Regions from separate parts of the Paenibacillus sp. FSL K6-0276 genome, predicted to be linked through region 1. Evidence: riboswitches for the same ligand, from Rfam matches in the RefSeq annotation. Region 1 holds a riboswitch; the other holds the start of a gene.

Region 1 (5,500 bases):
TCCAATATGCCCATGAAAATGGATTGCAATTAGTATCCAAATTACACCCATTAATTACGCAAGGAAAACGTAAAAAAGAAAATGAATTTGAGTTTAATAAAGATGCAGGAATGTACGTTTGTAAAGCCGGACAGATGGCAACTCGCAGGGCACGTACGGGGACAAAAAATGTAGGAGCAAATCAAGTAGATACCTATTACTTTGATATCGATAAGTGTAAGCAATGCCCCTTAAAAGAAGGTTGTTATAAAGAAGGAGCAAAATCGAAAACCTATTCAATCAGTATCAAATCAACGGAGCATAGCGAGCAGCACGCGTTCCAAGAAGGAGAATATTTCAAAGAAAAGTCAAAAGAGCGCTATAAAATTGAAGCGAAGAATAGTGAATTAAAACACCGACATGGGTATGATGTGGCAACTTCCTCAGGTCTTGTTGGCATGCACATGCAAGGGGCAATGGCCATATTCGCTGTCAATCTCAAACGAATATTGACGTTAATAAAGTAAAAAACATGAAGAAATCATAAAATAAAGGCGAAATCTTACTCGGAATGGAGTGAAATTTCGCCTTTATCTATTTAGGTACATTTTACAGATTCTTAAAGCATACGTTTTTCAGTGCCCTCGGAATCAACTTAGTGTTTTTCGTTATACAAAGGAAAACCTCAATTGCCCTCAAGAATCCACTTGCTTAGCTCTTTGTCAAAGGTTCGAGGTTCTTCAAACATCGGATTGTGACCCTCAAAGATCACTTTTTTCACGTGCTCATAGGTTTCATCAACAGAATTCCAAAGTGAAACAGGCGCTACCAAATAATCATACCTGCCTAAACCGATAAATACTGGTTTGTTGAAGTTAGCGAGCGATTGTATAAGATTCAATTCTCCGAATGCTTCTCCCCACAGATGATCGATAATTGGCATATTCGTATATACATCTTCCCACATGTAAGCTGCGTCAAATGTATAGTCATAAAAGCTTTGGGCTCCCATCCGAATACACATGTGAACGAATCGTCGTTCAGGATCTTTCTGAATGTCACTTTCTAACAAAGCAATATCCATCTCGAACTGTCTTTTTCTCTCTGGACTCGCTGTCTCATTAAAAAATGAAAAACTTTGACGCTGTCTTTCCTCGCTATTTGTAGGTGCCGAATTCAATAAGGCAACTTTTTGGACATGGTAGGGATATTTTTTAGCATATTCCAAAGCCATGAAAGCATGTCCTGAATGCCCTAATAGGATGAAATTTGTTAAGTTAAGATCCTGCCTTGCTGTCTCTATATCATCTAATACTTTGTCTAATCTATAATCTTCGGATTGCAGAGTTCGGGGCGGCTTCACAAATCCTCTATGATCAAGGAAAATAAACTGGAATGTATCATATAAATCTTCTGAGAATAGTTGAGGATAATAAACACTGCTGCCTATCACCAAAATAGGTTTCCCAGTTCCTTTTACACTATAATTCAGTTCAAATCCATCGCTATTTATAGTTTGGTATTTATTCATTGTCATCGTCCCTTTTTCATTTTTATTTTACACATCACTCCTTCCTTTCACGGATTCCATTACATTCTCCATGGAACGTTCTAACATTCCGATCACCTCAAATTTTGTGGCTTGTAATAAATATTATGGTAGCATACTTTTTATTGTTAATCGATTGCAGTGTTTAGACAAAATCAAGCGGTAAAATACTTGATCAATTCGTCATGTCAAGGACGATTCGACCATTGATTTTTCCTTCTAACATAAGATCGTAAATCTCATTAATATCTTCTAATTTACGTGTCTCAATAATGGTTTTTATTTTTCCTTCCGCAGCGAATTGTAATGTTTCTTGCAAATCTTTGCGAGTGCCGACAATTGAACCGACTACCTTTGTACCGTTTAATACCGTATCAAAGATCGGGACATCCATGGATTCAGGAGGCAGCCCAACCATGACGCAGGTACCACCGCGACGAATGGCTCGATAGGCTTGGTCGAATGCTTTTTTTGCAACCGCTGTACAAACGACACCATGCACTCCGCCGATTTCTTTTTGAATCCAGTCTGCTGCATCTTCTTTTAATGCGTTTACGGTTTTGTCTGCACCAAGTTGTTTCGCAAGCTCCATCTTTTCGTCCGACGTGTCGATGGCCACTACGTTCATTCCCATTACTTTTGCATATTGTACGCCAAGATGACCCAATCCTCCGATGCCGAAAATGGCTACCCACTCACCTGGCTTTACACCCGATACTTTCAAAGCTTTATAGGTCGTAACGCCAGCGCAAAATAAAGGTGCCGCTTCGATGAAGGTTAGATTATCAGGAACTTTCACTACATAATCGGCAGCCGCCACACAATATTCTGCATATCCGCCATCTACGGAATATCCGGAATTTTGCTGATCCAGACAAAGAGTCTCTCTTCCTGTAAGACAATACTCACAATGACCGCAGGCTGAATACAGCCACGGAACTCCTACTCGGTCTCCTACCTTTAAGTGTGTAACTCCTTCACCTATTTCTTCAATAATCCCGACGCCTTCATGTCCGGGAATAAGAGGGAGTTTCGGTTTGACAGGCCAATCGCCATGAGCAGCATGCAAATCAGTATGACACACTCCGCACGCCTGAATGTGGACAAGGATTTCTTTGTGTCCGGGTTTTGGTTTAGGTACGTCTTGTAGCTCTAACTTTTCTTTAAATTTCTTTACTACAGCGGCTTTCATCAGCATACTCCTTTAGTTTTTTGCTTTTCAGAAAGTAGTATGTTCATGAAGCTTACTTTAAATTCTTGTGGAGGAAGAAGGTGTGAGAAGCCCGTCCCATAAAATACAAAGAGACTTTTATCACTGATTAACACTCACATCGCAAGTAATATGTTAGAATATCAGAACAGTTTTACTGCGTTACCGCTTTATCAACTTCATAATTCACGAGCTATGATAGCTAAGGATTACACTTTAGCAGGAGCAGCTTCTGGAGAGACTGCGGAAATTCCGCGGCGCCGAAGGGTTCACAATCTCAGGCAAAAGGACAGAAGAGTACTGAATATGTATTTGTCATGCTGATCGCCATCAGCAGGGCAAATATTATTTGATATTCTTACGATCTGGGAGATTGGATGACATCCAATCTCTCTTTTTTTATTCCAATATATTGTACTCACAAGGGGGAACTAGGTATGGCACAACCAGAATTAAAGAGAGAGCTGGCCAATCGGCATGTTCAACTTATCGCCATTGGCGGCACCATTGGTACAGGATTATTCTTGGGATCAGGCAAGGCGATAGAGAAGGCAGGCCCATCCATCATGATCACGTATTTAATCGTGGGTATTGCTGTGTTTTTTGTGATGAGAGCACTGGGAGAACTCCTATTATCTAAAGCGGGATATCAATCGTTTACGGATATTGCTGAAGACTACCTTGGATCACGGATCGCATTCATCACCGGTTGGACCTATTGGTTTTGCTGGATCATGACGGCTATGGCTGATGTCATTGCTGTTGGCGTATATGTACAGTATTGGTTTGATATCCCACAATGGGTTCCAGCCATCGCCTGTCTAGTCGTGTTATTAGGACTTAATCTATTAACTGTAAAGAGCTTTGGAGAACTCGAATTTTGGTTTGCTTTAATTAAAGTAATCACGATTCTCGCCTTAATTGGCCTTGGGGTCATTTTACTGATCATAGGGTTTAAGACGGATGCAGGATCGGTGACGATACGCAACCTCTGGGAGCATGGGGGATTTTTTCCGAACGGCATATCAGGATTCTTATTTTCTTTTCAAATGGTTGTATTTGCTTATGTCGGTGTGGAATTGGTGGGTGTGTCGGCAGCGGAAACAGCGGATCCGGAGAAAAATATCCCTTCAGCGATTAATAAAATTCCTTTAAGGATTCTATTTTTCTATGTCGGTGCGCTTTTCGTCCTGCTATGCATTAACCCTTGGACGGAGCTCAGTCCGGCAGAGAGTCCTTTTGTAAAAACCTTTAGTTTAGTAGGGATTCCAATTGCCGCAGGGATTATTAATTTTGTTGTACTAACCTCAGCTGCTTCCGCTTGTAATAGTGGGATGTTCTCGACAAGCCGAATTCTCTATAATTTGAGTAGAAACGACCAGGCGTCACCTCATTTGGGCAAACTGAATAAAAACCATGTACCAGGCAACTCGTTATTCATTTCTACAATTGTCATATCTGTAGGGGCTCTTTTGAGTAAACTAATTCCGGAGCAGGCTTTTGGAATCGTGACAACGATAAGCGCTATTTGTTTTATATGGGTGTGGGGCATTGTTCTCATCTGCCATATTAAGTACAAGAAAACCCGGCCAGACTTACAGGCGAAATCAAAATTTAAAGCACCGTTCACGCCGGCTATTAATTATGTTGTCTTAACATTGTTTGCTGGGATCCTGATCATCATGCTGTTCGCTGGAGAGACACGACCGGCTTTATTGTGTACTCCGTTATGGTTTATTTTATTAATCATTCTGTATTCGATTAGAAGCAGAAAGGGGAAAAGTAATCAAGCTTGAGTGAGGCCAAACATCAAGTAGCGGCAATTGTGTTGATGCTATGGATTGAAGAAGGGGATCTAGATCATTCCATCCTCGACAGGATGTTGGATTATTGCGGAGAAGAGAACATAACTCCCCTTGGCAATGGCGAATTCTATGCCTATCTTGATTTTATTGAAGATGATTATGGTTACGGAATCCTAATGAGCTTCGGGGATAAATGCCAATGCATTGAACCTGAGCATGTGCGCAATGAAATGAAGAGACGGCTTAAGGATTCAATAAGAGCATATTTGTGAAGTACATAGCAATGGAACTATAAAAAAGCGGCAGTCTAGGACGTTACTACTCGTCCAAAGGCTGTCCGCTTTTTTAAAATCAGTCTAAAAATTCATGTTTATTTAAAATCAACTTTGATCAACGCTATCTCACTATTCGTACCAATTCGTAATGGCGGCCCCCAAGTACCTACACCTGATGTAACGATGACGTGAGGACTGTCTAAATTCTTCTGATAGTGTCCATAATCTACTGTAAACATAGCGTTGGTGATTAGATTTGCAGGGAATACTTGTCCTTGATGCGTATGTCCGCTAAGTATTAGATCGTACCCTATCTTTAAAATCATTTTCAAACAAGAGCCTGCAAAACAGGCCTAGTAAGGGTACACCTTCCCTGATTCGCGGGGGAGGTGTTTATACTATCTACTTTTTAAAGCGCTTACTTATGTGAAAGTTATATATAAAAATGTAATCAATAACATTTTACGACAATATTAACCTTACTTTTACATGGAAGGTATGATATATTCTGGTCGAATATGGATAATACAAAGGCGAAAGGAAGAATGCGTATGGAAGCGCTGGTGTGGACATCTAATCATAAGCTGGAGCTCTGCGAATGGGAAGAGCCGCAGATTGTAGCCCCAGATGAAGTTAAGATCCAGATTGAGATGACAGGCATTTGTGGAACAGATCTAGCGGT
Region 2 (5,500 bases), 380 kb from region 1:
TCAAGGTCGACCATCCCTTTGTCTGTGGAAGGGATCGTGATCGTTTCAAGTCCTGCTGCTGAAGCACTAGCAGGATTGGTGCCGTGCGAGGAATCCGGCACGATAACCTTCGTGCGAGTCTCCCCGCGGCTTTCATGGTAGGCGCGAATCATCATGAGACCGGTCCATTCACCGTGAGCACCTGCGGCAGGCTGCAGGGATACAGCATCCATACCTGTTAGCGCGGACAAGTCATTTTGCAAGGTATACATTAATTCAAGTGCCCCTTGAATGCTTTCTTCCGGTTGGTACGGGTGGATCTTAGCTAGGCCGGAGAAGCGGGCAACATCTTCGTTAATCTTCGGATTGTATTTCATCGTACATGAACCGAGTGGATAGAAGCCGTTATCTACACCAAAGTTGCGGCGTGACAAGGAAGTGTAGTGGCGAATGACGTCCACTTCGGATACTTCCGGAAGCACGACGGGTTCGCTACGGAGTAAACCTGATGGAATCAGAGATTCTAAGGTTTCTTCCTGCGGCACATCGCATAGTGGCAAGGAATAGGCCGAACGGCCGGGACGACTTAATTCAAAAATTAGACTTTGTTCCGGTTTCATAAACAGCCCTCCAGTGCGCTAGCAAATTGATCGATTTCGTTTTTGCTTCTTTTTTCCGTTACGGCTACCAGCATATGACCAGCGAGTTCTGGATAATCCCGGCCCAGATCATAACCGCCAAGGTATCCTTCCTTCAACAACTTAGAATTAATTGAGCTTACGCTGCTTCCTTCAGGAAACTTCACTACAAACTCATTAAAGAATGGGGAAGAGAAGGTAAGTTCAGCACCGGTTAGTTCGCTGAGCTTCTTAGCGGCGTAATGGCTTTTGCGAATGTTCAGTTCACCGACTTCACGCATGCCTTCCTTACCCATTACGGACAAGTAGACGGATGCGCAGAGGGCGAGTAGTGCTTGGTTGGAGCAAATGTTCGACGTCGCTTTTTCACGACGGATATGCTGTTCACGGGCTTGAAGTGTCAGAACGAAGCCGCGTTTCCCATTGCGGTCCACGGTTTGGCCAACGATTCGGCCTGGCATGCGACGCATCAGGTGTTCAGCTACGGCGAAGAATCCACATGTTGGACCGCCGAGGGAAGCAGGAATACCGAGTGGTTGAGCGTCACCGACTACGATGTCGGCTCCAAGCTTGCCCGGAGTTTCGAGTACACCAAGGGCGATCGGGTTCGCACTGACAACGAGCAAACCTTTAACAGCATGGATCAGCGGTTCAACGGAGCGAAGATCTTCTATGCTGCCAAAGAAGTTAGGCGATTGCATCAGTACTGCGGCAGTATCAGCATCAATGGCTTCAGCAAGCTTAGCCTGATCGGTAAGACCGTCTTTATAGTCAATCTCCACCACATCAAGACCCCAAGCATTAGCCGATGTGCGCAGTACTTGGCGGGCTTCAGGATGAACGGTGCGGGAGACAATTAATTTTTTGCGTTTGGTAGCACCAGCTGCGAGGACCGCTGCTTCGGATAAAGCTGTAGCGCCATCATACATACTGGCATTGGCTACTTTCATACCGGTTAGTTCGCAAATGTAAGATTGGAATTCGAAGATCGCTTGCAGTTCGCCTTGGCTGATCTCTGGTTGATAAGGAGTGTAGGCAGTGTAGAATTCAGAACGGGAAATGACATGGTTGATCACCACAGGGATGTGATGGTCGTATAATCCGGCGCCGAGGAAACTGGTATGAGAATCAAAGTCGGCATTTCGGTCAGCCAGACCTTTCATGTGGCGTAGCAGGGCGTATTCATCGAGTGGTTCAGACATCGGCATAGTGCCTTGATAACGGACTGCTTCAGGAATATCGGAGAACAGCTCATCTATGGACTGAATCCCGACAGCTTCCATCATCTCTACGCGGTCCTGTGCTGTCATGGGCAGATAACGGTGCTTCATTAAGGTTTCACTCCTTGGCTTTTTTTATAAAAAGGGGCCTTAATCACGACAGCCTTAAGCTGCTTGCCGCGTATCTCTACGAAAACCTCTGTGCCTATTTCACTGTAAGTTGTATCAAGCAATGCCAATCCCAGGTTACGCTTTAGCGTTGGAGATTGTGTTCCTGTTGTGACCTCTCCGATTTTAACGCCGCCTACATAGACTGGGTAATGGGAGCGCGGAATGCCTCGATCAATCATTTCTAGGCCGACAAGGCGGCGGGGAAGACCGGCTTCTTTTTGTTGTATCAGCGCATCACGTCCGATAAAATCTGCTTTGTCCAGCTTCACGAAGAACTGAACTCCTGCTTCTAGGGGAGTGATGTCAGCTGACAGCTCCTGACCGTACAGTGGCAATTTTGCTTCAAAACGCAGTGTATCACGTGCGCCAAGTCCAGCAGGCGTTAATCCGTGTGGAGAACCAGCTGCGAGTAGACCGTTCCATAACGATTCTGCCCCATCCAGCGGAGCGTAGATTTCAAAGCCATCTTCGCCGGTATAACCCGTACGGGAGATCAGTACTTCTACACCGCAAACGGTAGCGCGCTCGATGAAATGGAAAGGCTTAAGTGCATCGATAGGAGCATCGGTGACTTCGGCAAGAATGGTCTCCGCCAGCGGACCTTGCAAGGCGAGCAAAAGCGTCTCGTCAGAGACATTAGTGAGCGTGACTTCACCGAATTCAGAGGTCAGATGCTCTTGCAGCCACTGGAAGTCTTTGTCGATGTTGGAGGCATTTACGACGAGCATATAACGTCCTTCGCTTAGTCGATATACGAGTAAATCGTCAACGACCCCGCCGTTTGGATAACAGAGCAGCGTATATTGTGCTGCACCGTCTGTGAGGCGGGTGACATCGTTAGTCGTCATCTTTTGCAAAAAGGTTTCTGCACCGCTCCCGATCACCATGATTTCACCCATATGCGATACATCGAACAGTCCAGCCTGCTGGCGAACGGCTTCATGCTCTTTCACTATACCTGTAAACTGTACCGGCAGCTCCCAGCCGCCGAAATCAATGCACCTGGACTCCGTATAAGCGGAATAGAGATCATAAAAAGGCGTTCTTTTCAAAGTATCCATGTCGTCACTCCCCTTGTCTGATTACATACAAAAAAGGACAGGCGGAAGCAATCATGCATAAATGCACAAATTGCTTTCCGCTCTGTCCTTTGTACCTGAGAGTTACCCTGCCGTAACTAACCTGCAAGTTTCCCCGTTGGTGACCTGACGCACTCAGCCTTGCGTCTGATGCTCTCCAGAGATGCGTCCGGCAAAGGTCCTTTTGCCTGAGAGATTCACCCCTGTTAGGGCTTACTCCTTCGGCGCCGTCTTCAAGTGAGACAGTCTCTCCCTATGCCATCATTCGCAACTGTATTTGTTTCTTATGTCTCCATTAAACGGGTATAGGGAGACGCTGTCAACAAGAAAAAGTCAAAAAAACGACAAATTTATTTTTCCTCTTAGTAACATTGACATTGTGAACCGAGATCACTTAGGCTATAACTAAATTTAGAACTCCAATTTGGAAATGAGGCGACTTGAATGAGTGAAGTTTTAGATAACCTTCTTTACAGCGAAGAACATGAGTGGGCACAGCAAGTGGAAGGACGTGTAGTACGTGTTGGGATTACGGATCATGCTCAGCATTTGTTAGGCGATATCGTATTTGTGGAATTTCCAGAAGTAGGCTCAGCCATTTCAGCTGGCGACAGCGTTGGTAGTATCGAATCCGTTAAGACGGTATCGGAATTGTATTCACCCGTCTCTGGGAAGGTTACCAGGATTAATGACGGTTTAGAAGCTAGTCCAGAGCTAATCAACGATAAGCCGTATGGTGAGGGATGGATTTTTGAAATTGAAGTTGACGGAGAGTATGCTGATGCTATAAAAGGTCTGCTAGATGCAGCCGGTTATAGTGCGTTGGTAGGAGAATAATTGGGGATACCCTCGAAATAATAATTCATCTCGTGTGATATTTGTAGCAGCAAGTTTCTGTTTTTGGAGACTTGCTGTTTGTTTTTTTTTGTGTTGATAACGGTGGGGATTTTTGCGTTAAATCTAATCTAATGCTTATGAAATTAGTTATGATGAACGAAAGGCAGCCCCTGTTCGCACACCGTAAGTTAAAATGGAAGTTGAAGGACAACCATTTCAGAGCTAAATGCGAAAGGAGCTGTTACTATGAAGAATACCATAAAATACATAGGTTTGGATGTGTCAAAAGAAAAAATTGCGGTGGCAATTGCAGACGAAGGTCGAGAACCAGCACGATATTATGGAGCCATTCCCCATACCCCGGATGCAGTGGCTCGAATGATTCGCAAACTCAAAGGTTCAGGGATTACGCTAGAGGTCTGCTATGAAGCCGGGCCTACCGGATACGACTTATATCGCTGGCTGACGAAGATGGGGATTTCCTGCGTGGTGATCGCACCTTCGCGTATTCCACAGCGCCCCGGCGATGCCATAAAAACCGATCGACGGGATGCAGAAAAACTGGCTCAGCTTCACCGAGCAGGAGAATTGACCGCGATCTATGTGCCGACTCCAGAACTCGAAGCCTTACGAGATCTCATTCGTGCGCGAGAAGATGCTAGGGAAGATCTACATCGTGCCCGGCAACGGCTCATTCATTTTCTGTTGCGCCACCAAATTCACACACCAGAAGGTATGAAAAAACGCTGGACCAAAAGGTACCGGGAATGGCTGTCCATGCTGAAGTTTAATTATGCCGCTCAAGAACGGGTTTTCACCGAATACCTGCAACAGCTTCGGGAAGTGGAGGAGCGAATCAAGCGACTTGAATCCGCAATGCGAGAAGAAGCACAGATCTGTCCGTACGCACCTGTCATTCAAGCGTTGCAAGGTCTGCGGGGAATCGCTCTGCTGACGGCTATGACATTAGTTGTCGAGATTGGGAATTTTGAGCGTTTTAGTTCACCGGCTCAGCTCATGAGTTACCTAGGACTAGTGCCACGGGAGTATTCATCGGGAGCAAGTACTAAAAGAGGTCGTCTTACAAAAGTTGGGAATTCAGGAGTGCGGCGTGCACTGGTGGAGTCTGCATGGAGTTACCGTCACCGTCCTGCTGTTAAGGGAGATTTAGCAGTGCGCCTGGAGGGGCAGAGTGCTCATGTCCATGAAACGTCGTGGAAAGCCCAAGAACGGTTACACAGTAAGTATCTAAAGTTAGTCAGACGTGGGAAACACCGAAATTTAGCCATGGCTGCGGTAGGTCGTGAGTTAGTTGGATTCATCTGGTCGATTGCGGTAGATGCAGAACAAAGAATGGCATAATCCGAATAGGAAAACGTAAAAATATCCTGAGAGATTTGAATCCTTGGGGCATGGAGACAAAGAGAAAGGTTCGAGGAGAATCCGTGAATTCCCTGTGCACAGGATCCATGATCTGACGTGCGAAATTAGTTTGCGGAAGCTCCTTCGACGTAGGCATAATATGTGGTAACCAACCCACGGATAGCAGATTGCCAGCCGACGACTCGCATTTTGT

The links. Region 1 has a riboswitch for glycine ahead of MHH52_RS28305 (amino acid permease). Riboswitches for the same ligand answer to the same signal wherever they lie in the genome.
Region 2: it holds a riboswitch for glycine, as region 1 does, so the genes downstream of both, gcvT (glycine cleavage system aminomethyltransferase GcvT) here and MHH52_RS28305 (amino acid permease) in region 1, are expected to answer to the same signal.

Annotation. Positions count from the first base shown of each region.
Region 1 is NZ_CP150276.1:5,995,998-6,001,497, reverse strand. Features, by position in the region: gene MHH52_RS28320 (IS1182 family transposase) at 1-506, shown strand, start outside; gene MHH52_RS28315 (alpha/beta hydrolase) at 665-1,510, opposite strand; gene adhP (alcohol dehydrogenase AdhP) at 1,704-2,720, opposite strand; glycine riboswitch at 2,961-3,041, shown strand; gene MHH52_RS28305 (amino acid permease) at 3,176-4,534, shown strand; gene MHH52_RS28300 (WYL domain-containing protein) at 4,531-4,815, shown strand; gene MHH52_RS28295 (hypothetical protein) at 4,914-5,144, opposite strand; gene MHH52_RS28290 (alcohol dehydrogenase catalytic domain-containing protein) at 5,337-5,500, shown strand, end outside.
Region 2 is NZ_CP150276.1:5,611,079-5,616,578, reverse strand. Features, by position in the region: gene gcvPB (aminomethyl-transferring glycine dehydrogenase subunit GcvPB) at 1-599, opposite strand, end outside; gene gcvPA (aminomethyl-transferring glycine dehydrogenase subunit GcvPA) at 596-1,948, opposite strand; gene gcvT (glycine cleavage system aminomethyltransferase GcvT) at 1,948-3,069, opposite strand; glycine riboswitch at 3,254-3,352, opposite strand; gene gcvH (glycine cleavage system protein GcvH) at 3,532-3,924, shown strand; gene MHH52_RS26530 (IS110 family transposase) at 4,171-5,286, shown strand.